Regions from separate parts of the Psychrobacter sp. KCTC 72983 genome, predicted to be linked through region 2. Evidence: predicted binding sites of a transcription regulator. Region 2 holds the regulator's gene; each other region holds the start of a gene.
What was found. Region 2 encodes PhoB, which activates phosphate uptake and scavenging genes when phosphate is short. Its sites were predicted from a motif close to TGTCATNAANCTGTCATAA; they were not measured.
Positions count from the first base shown of each region.

Region 1: the regulator PhoB is predicted to act here: its motif matches at 1,199-1,217, upstream of pstS (phosphate ABC transporter substrate-binding protein PstS).
Region 3: the regulator PhoB is predicted to act here: its motif matches at 1,363-1,381, upstream of PSBA01_RS03710 (DNA translocase FtsK).

Region 1 is NZ_CP060390.1:1,314,914-1,317,194, forward strand. It holds gene pstS (phosphate ABC transporter substrate-binding protein PstS) at 1-1,126, opposite strand, end outside; TPP riboswitch at 1,419-1,574, shown strand; gene thiC (phosphomethylpyrimidine synthase ThiC) at 1,821-2,281, shown strand, end outside.
Region 2 is NZ_CP060390.1:1,558,984-1,561,264, forward strand. It holds gene asd (archaetidylserine decarboxylase) at 1-106, opposite strand, end outside; gene dtd (D-aminoacyl-tRNA deacylase) at 236-688, shown strand; gene phoB (phosphate regulon transcriptional regulator PhoB) at 801-1,505, shown strand; gene phoR (phosphate regulon sensor histidine kinase PhoR) at 1,598-2,281, shown strand, end outside.
Region 3 is NZ_CP060390.1:869,077-871,357, reverse strand. It holds gene trxB (thioredoxin-disulfide reductase) at 1-887, opposite strand, end outside; gene PSBA01_RS03710 (DNA translocase FtsK) at 1,433-2,281, shown strand, end outside.

The DNA.
Region 1 (2,281 bases), 240 kb from region 2:
CATTCCATTTCTCTTTGAATAGAGCCACTGCTGTATCAGAGAATGGGACATAGTCTAGCGCCATGGCATCATCATCACCTTGGGTATACGCCCAGTCAAAGAAGTTCAACACGCCAGCGACTTGCTGAGGATTCTCTGGTTGCTTGTGTACTAAGATGAAAGTAGCAGCAGCGATTGGCCATGCTTGATCCGTCTCAGAGTTGGTGATGACTTTATAAAAGCCTTCTTGTTGTGACCAATCGATGTCACCAGCGGCGGCAAAGGTTTCAGCAGATGGCTGCACGATATTGCCCGCGGCATTTTTAAGCGCGGCATGTGACATGTTGTTTTGCTTGGCGTAGGCATACTCCACATAGCCGATAGAGTTTTTCATGCGGTTGACGTAGCTTGAGACGCCCTCATTACCTTTACCACCTGCACCAGTCGCAGAGGTTGGCCACTTGACCGTTTTATCAACACCAACGCTGTCTTTCCAATCTGGTGATACCTTGGCGAGATAATCGGTAAAGTTAAACGTCGTACCTGAACCGTCTGAGCGGAATACTGTGGTGATGGCGGCATCTGGCAAAGTCAAATCTGGGTTCAAGGCTTTGATCGCAGGATCATTCCAGTTATTGATTTTACCCAGATAGATATTGGCTAAGGTTTCACCATCTAGCTTCAACTGACCTGGCTCAACGCCATCGATGTTAACGATTGGCACAACGCCACCAATCACGGTTGGGAACTGGATAAGACCAGATTCTTCAAGCTCTTCAGGTGTCAATGGCGCATCAGAAGCACCAAAATCGACGGTTTTTGATTGGATTTGTTTGATACCTCCAGATGAGCCAATAGATTGATAGTTGACTTGGCCACCTGTGGCAGCGTTATAGTCAGAAGACCATTTGGCATAGATCGGCTGCGGGAATGATGCGCCTGCACCTGTGATATTCATGGCGATGTTTTCAGCAGATTTGAAACCCGTGTCAGCAGAAGGCGTTGCCTGAGTCTGCGTGGTGGTTTCAGCCGTGGTAGCGGCGCTACTGGTCGTATCAGCAGCTGGTTCTGCCGTCTCTGTTGACTTATTACACGCCGTAAGCATTAATGTACAACTAACGGCCACTGCTAATAACGAATAACGCATGTAGGACTCCTAAAATTTAACAACGATATAAAAAAGCATTGTTTGTGATATGAGCGTTATCTTGCCAAATCTTTATGACAGTTTAATGACAACCTCTCAAATCCTGCATTCGCTTTACACAATATTTAGCAATCGCCTCTAAGTATCAGTAATATCAAGGAATTTTAATTACTATCAATAACTCCTGTTCTTTGTATCCATGCTAAATAGCAAAATAAGCGCCTGATATTTTCATCCAAATTCCATTAGCCGTTAACGCAGAATTTTGTTAGTATGAAGAAGATTTACAACACTGACAGACTCGGGGTGCGATGTAGCATTGGCCTACTTTATTAAACGTTTATAGTTAAACATTGATAAAAGTAGCCACCTATCTACATTCGCTGAGAGATCACCCGCCGAACCTGATGCGGTTAGTACCGACGCAGGGAAGTCTTAAGCACGTTGTTATTGATGACAACGGACGCGTAAAAATACTTTTTTATCATCGCTATTGTCTAACGATGCACGCCGCATACGTAGATAACGAGAGAAGATAGAAAGCGGCGTCCACTATTTGATGACCATTAACCGCGACAATTTCTTTGCTCGCTGTTAGGTGTTGATAATATAAATTTGTCTGAATGACGAGTGTTTGCCCCGCAGCTACTGGCGGTGTTGCTTTTATTCAAAAACCAACACGCTAGGACAGCATATGACTATTTCAAACAGCAGCTCTTTTGACAATGCCTCTTTAGACAGTGCCTCAGCGCCATCACAAGTCCAAACGCACAACCCAGCCGATAACATACCTCTCGTATCAGACACCAAAGCCGATAAAAAAGCCGACGCGCTAAAGACACCTGCCCACCGCGCCGCCAGTGATGCACGCTTTGAAGAAGACGCGCGCGACTTACACCGTATCCTACCCGCCTCGCGCAAAGTCTATATCGAAGGCTCACGGCCTGATATTCAAGTACCGATGCGTGAAATCAGCTTAACGGATACGCCAGTTGGCGGTACGGGTGATAAGGATGGCGAGCACAATCCGCCTTTTTATGTGTACGATACTTCAGGCGTGTACACTGACCCCAATGTCGAGATTGATCTGACCCGCGGTCTACCCAAACTGCGTGAAAACTGGATCGCCGAGCGCGGTGATACCGAGCAACTAAG
Region 2 (2,281 bases):
TAAAGGTGCGTTTGACATATGGATGACGACTGGCTGCCAAACGTCCAGCGACTTTACTGAGCTTTTGCTGCGGTACCAACTGTTGTAAGGTGGTAAATACATTCATAATAAGGCTACCAAAATAGGATGTGATGTCATTATTGCATAGGCAAGTTAATGGCCATATTTTATCATGGACAGCGTATTATTGTCTGACCATAAACTGTAAGCCATTTATAAATAAAGAAGGTCGTAAATGAAAGCACTGATACAACGAGTGAGCCGTGCCAGCGTCACTATCGATGAGCATTGTGTTGGCAAAATTGATCATGGGATATTGGCCTATATTGGGTTGGGTCATGATGATGATTTTGCCGCCGCCAAGCGTATGATTGACAAAATATTGACCTATCGCATTTTTGAAAATGACGACGATCCTGCCAAATTTGGTAAACTGGATAAAAACGTCCAGCAAGTCGGCGGCGGATTGTTATTAGTGTCACAATTTACGCTGATGGCAAAAACGGATAAAGGTCGCCGCCCTGACTTTGGTGGCGCGATGGCACCTGATGCGGCCCAAGCGCTGTTCGAGCAACTCATCGACTATGCCAAAACCCAGTATCCGAATGTAGCCACTGGTCAGTTTGGCGCTGATATGCAAGTTGAAAGCATCAATGATGGACCACTTAATTTTCTATTGGAGATCTGACATCAGAGTGTCATCAGGCTGTCATAATTAATCCGTTTAATAGATAGAGACTGGTGAGTATTTATCGCCTTTTTATATGCCAGATTTTGTCCGCTAACACCGAGAATGTCCTATGTATAATGAGAAAATTTTGATTGTTGAAGATGAACCTGCGATTCGTGAAATGGTTGTGATGACGCTAGAAATGGCTGGGTTTGATAGCCTACAAGCGGCTGACGTATCAGAAGCGCATCAGCAAGTGGTCGATCATAGACCGTCATTAATATTATTAGATTGGATGTTGCCCGGAGACAAGAGCGGTGTTGATTTTTGTCGTATGCTCAAAAGCGATGAGATGCTCTCTGAGATACCCGTCATTATGCTAACGGCCAAAAGCGAAGAAGACAGCAAGGTTCACGGCCTCGATGCAGGTGCAGATGATTACATGACCAAGCCTTTTTCGACGCGCGAGCTGATTTCCAGAATCAAAGCCGTCTTGCGCCGTAGTAGCGCGATGAGTAGCGACAAGCCTATCGAAATTGGTCAGCTGAGTCTCGATACCAAAAGCCAGCGCGTGACAGCCGCAGGAAAAGTCATTGAGGTCGGCCCAACAGAATATCGCTTATTAGCATTTTTTATGAGTCACCCAGAGCGCGCTTACACAAGAACGCAGCTGCTCGATCAGGTTTGGGGCGGTAACGTTTATATCGAAGATCGAACCATTGATGTACATATCAAGCGTCTACGTAAACTATTGCGCCCTTATGATTGTGATACATTGATACAAACGGTGCGCGGTACAGGTTATCGGTTCTCTAGTCTTATTGAGCCAAGCTAATCTTATATAAGTTGATTTTTGATAACTTGATCTTGTATGAACAATGCCACCATAACAATAAATAAAATAGCGGATAGTGGTAAGGATAAGAAATGAACAAGATAGCGCCAGCAAAAAAGAAAAAAGACCATAACTATAATAATGACCAGCAAGATGCGCCAGCACAAATCGCTAGCCAAAATGCGGCGGAGCAATTAGAGAAAATCAGAAGTGCGCTGCGAGCATTGCGAGATGCGGTCATCTTACTGAATGAAGATGATGGGTTAGAGTGGTGGAATCAGGCGGCGCAGGATCTCTTGTCACTGCAGCCAGCTGACAAAGGCCAAAGTGTGTTTGACTTTATCATTGTGCCCGAGTTTCGCCAGTACTATCAAAACACCACCCTGCCGAATGATGGTATTCATATAGAATCGTGGCGCGATCCCAGTCGTTATCTAAAGTGTGAGCTCACGCCTTTTGGTGACGAGAAGCTATTGTTTATTTATGATGTGACCCGCGTACAGCATTTAGAGCAAATGCGCCAAGACTTCGTGGCGAATGTCTCGCACGAGCTACGCACGCCGCTGACAGTGATGATGGGCTATTTGGAGAACTTCTCTCACCAACCAGACATGCCGCCACAGTGGCGTCGCGGTTTTGAGCTGATGACCCAGCAAACAGCCCGTATGAATCGAATCGTAAATGACTTATTACTGCTCTCCAAGATTGAAATCGAAGAGACGCATGAGTTTAATGATGTCGATATGACCAAACTCCTCACCAATATCTATGATGAT
Region 3 (2,281 bases), 690 kb from region 2:
TAGACATGATCAGCCACGTCACCTGCGGCAAACACCCCTTCGATACTGGTCTGCGTGGCATTACCATTCAAGCCACTATTGACGACCAGATAGCCATCTTTCATATCCAATTGACCTTTGAATAGGTCGGTATTAGGCTTATGACCGATGGCGACAAACATACCCATTGCATCCAGTTGTTTGGTGCTGCCATCAATCATTGATTCGATAACGACACCATTGACGCCCATGTCATCACCGACAACTTCTTTGACTTGATGATTCCATTCAATTTTAACATTACCGTTTTTGGCTTTTTCAAACAGCTTGTCTTGTAGGATTTTTTCAGAGCGCAGGCTATCACGGCGATGCACTAAAGTCACTTCAGAAGCAATGTTAGAGAGGTATAAGGCTTCTTCAACGGCTGTATTACCACCGCCAATCACAGCGACTTTTTGATCTTTATAAAAGAAACCGTCACAAGTGGCACAAGCGGATACGCCAAGCCCTTTAAATTTGGTTTCTGATTCTAGACCTAAATACTGAGCAGAGGCACCTGTTGAGATAATCAGGGCATCACAAGTATAGGTACCGTTGTTACCTGACAGCTCAAAAGGTCGTACATTCAAGTTAACATCATTGATATGATCATAAACCAATTCTGTACCGAAACGCTCAGCATGTGCTTTCATACGCTCCATCAATGCAGGACCGGTCAAATCATGCGCATCGCCTGGCCAGTTATCAACCTCAGTAGTGGTGGTTAATTGACCACCTACTTCCATACCCGTTACCATAACAGGTTTAAGGTTGGCGCGTGCCGCATAGACCGCAGCCGAATAACCGGCAGGACCTGAGCCTAAAATGATGAGCTTTTCGTGACGTGGAGCAGTAGTGTCAGTTGCCATAAGTGGTTCCTTTCTAAATATACGCATGAAAAATATGAGTTATAAATCTAATAAAAAAACGTCAAGCGTTGCTACTAATATGGTTTTTCTAATTGCTGTGTGATAATAACATAAGGGTAGATAGCAAAAAGTGCAAGTTTGCTAAAACAAACACAGCTATCATTAGAATCAAAGCATGATAACCTTGAAATACTCGTGCTAGAAACAGCTGGTATTTTATAGGGTCTATACAAAATTGTTAGCAGTATTCTGTTAGTAACTTTTGGATTATTCGCAGATTTTTTGCGCAAATCGTACATTGATTTACTTTCTTGCACGCTTTCTTTATAAGAGTGTCGCCACTGTACCTATGTATTTGTTATTATAAGAAGTTATGCCAAGTGTGATAGAGCTTAAGCGATGACTGCTATGCTCAGGCCTTTTGAGAGGTGATCTCAACCAAACACTTTGCTAGGTACCTTTATATGTCAGCACTTTATGCCAGCATGATTAGACTTAGTCATGCACTGGCGACCATTTAGTATTAACAACAAGGCAGATTTTACGTGATATCAGCACCGCTTATTGAGTATTTAAAAAAGGGAATATTTACCCTCCTTGGGTTAATACTGGCTGTTTATTTGTTTGTTATTTTAATGACTTACACAGGCAATGATCCTAGCTGGTCGCACATCAGTAGTGATATGACGACTATTAACAACATGGGTGGCCAGACGGGCGCTTGGTTGTCCGACTTGCTCTATAGCTTTTTTGGCTATGGTGCATGGTGGTTTTTAGCGTTTGTGGTTTATGAGTCTATCCTTATTTGGTGGGACAATAAGCCGACGTTTTGGCTCATGCGACTGGTCGCTTATGTGTTTTTGCTGTTGAGCGCCAGTGCATTATTTGCACAACTGGTTGCCTTAATTCAGCAAGTAGCCAATCCTGCATCAATGGGACTTGAAGGCGTGGCTGGTGGTATCATCGGTCTTGAGTTGCAGGAACGTTTGGCACAGTTGCTATCGCAGTGGGGCAGTGTGGTTTTCTTGGCGGTGTTCGTTGTGATTACCGCGACCTTTGCCTTTAACATCCATTGGCTCGCTATATATCAGAAGATTACAGCATTATCTTGGCTTGGCTCAGGGTTAAAAAATAAAGAAGATGCTGCCGAGTTGGATGAGCAAAGTGAGGTGTCGCAAGACCGTGACAGTATCAAAGAGGGAAATCCCAATCAAACAGCCGAGTATGAGCAGCTGCCACTTGAGTCGCAATCAGCTGACGATGCGAATAGTGCTCACGCAGTAGATAATAGTGGCAGATTCAGTAATGTATTATCAGATTTTTTATTGACCTCAGGATTGGCTGATAGTGTGAAAGCATCTATGGCGACAGCAAAAGCAGCAGCAACGTCTAGC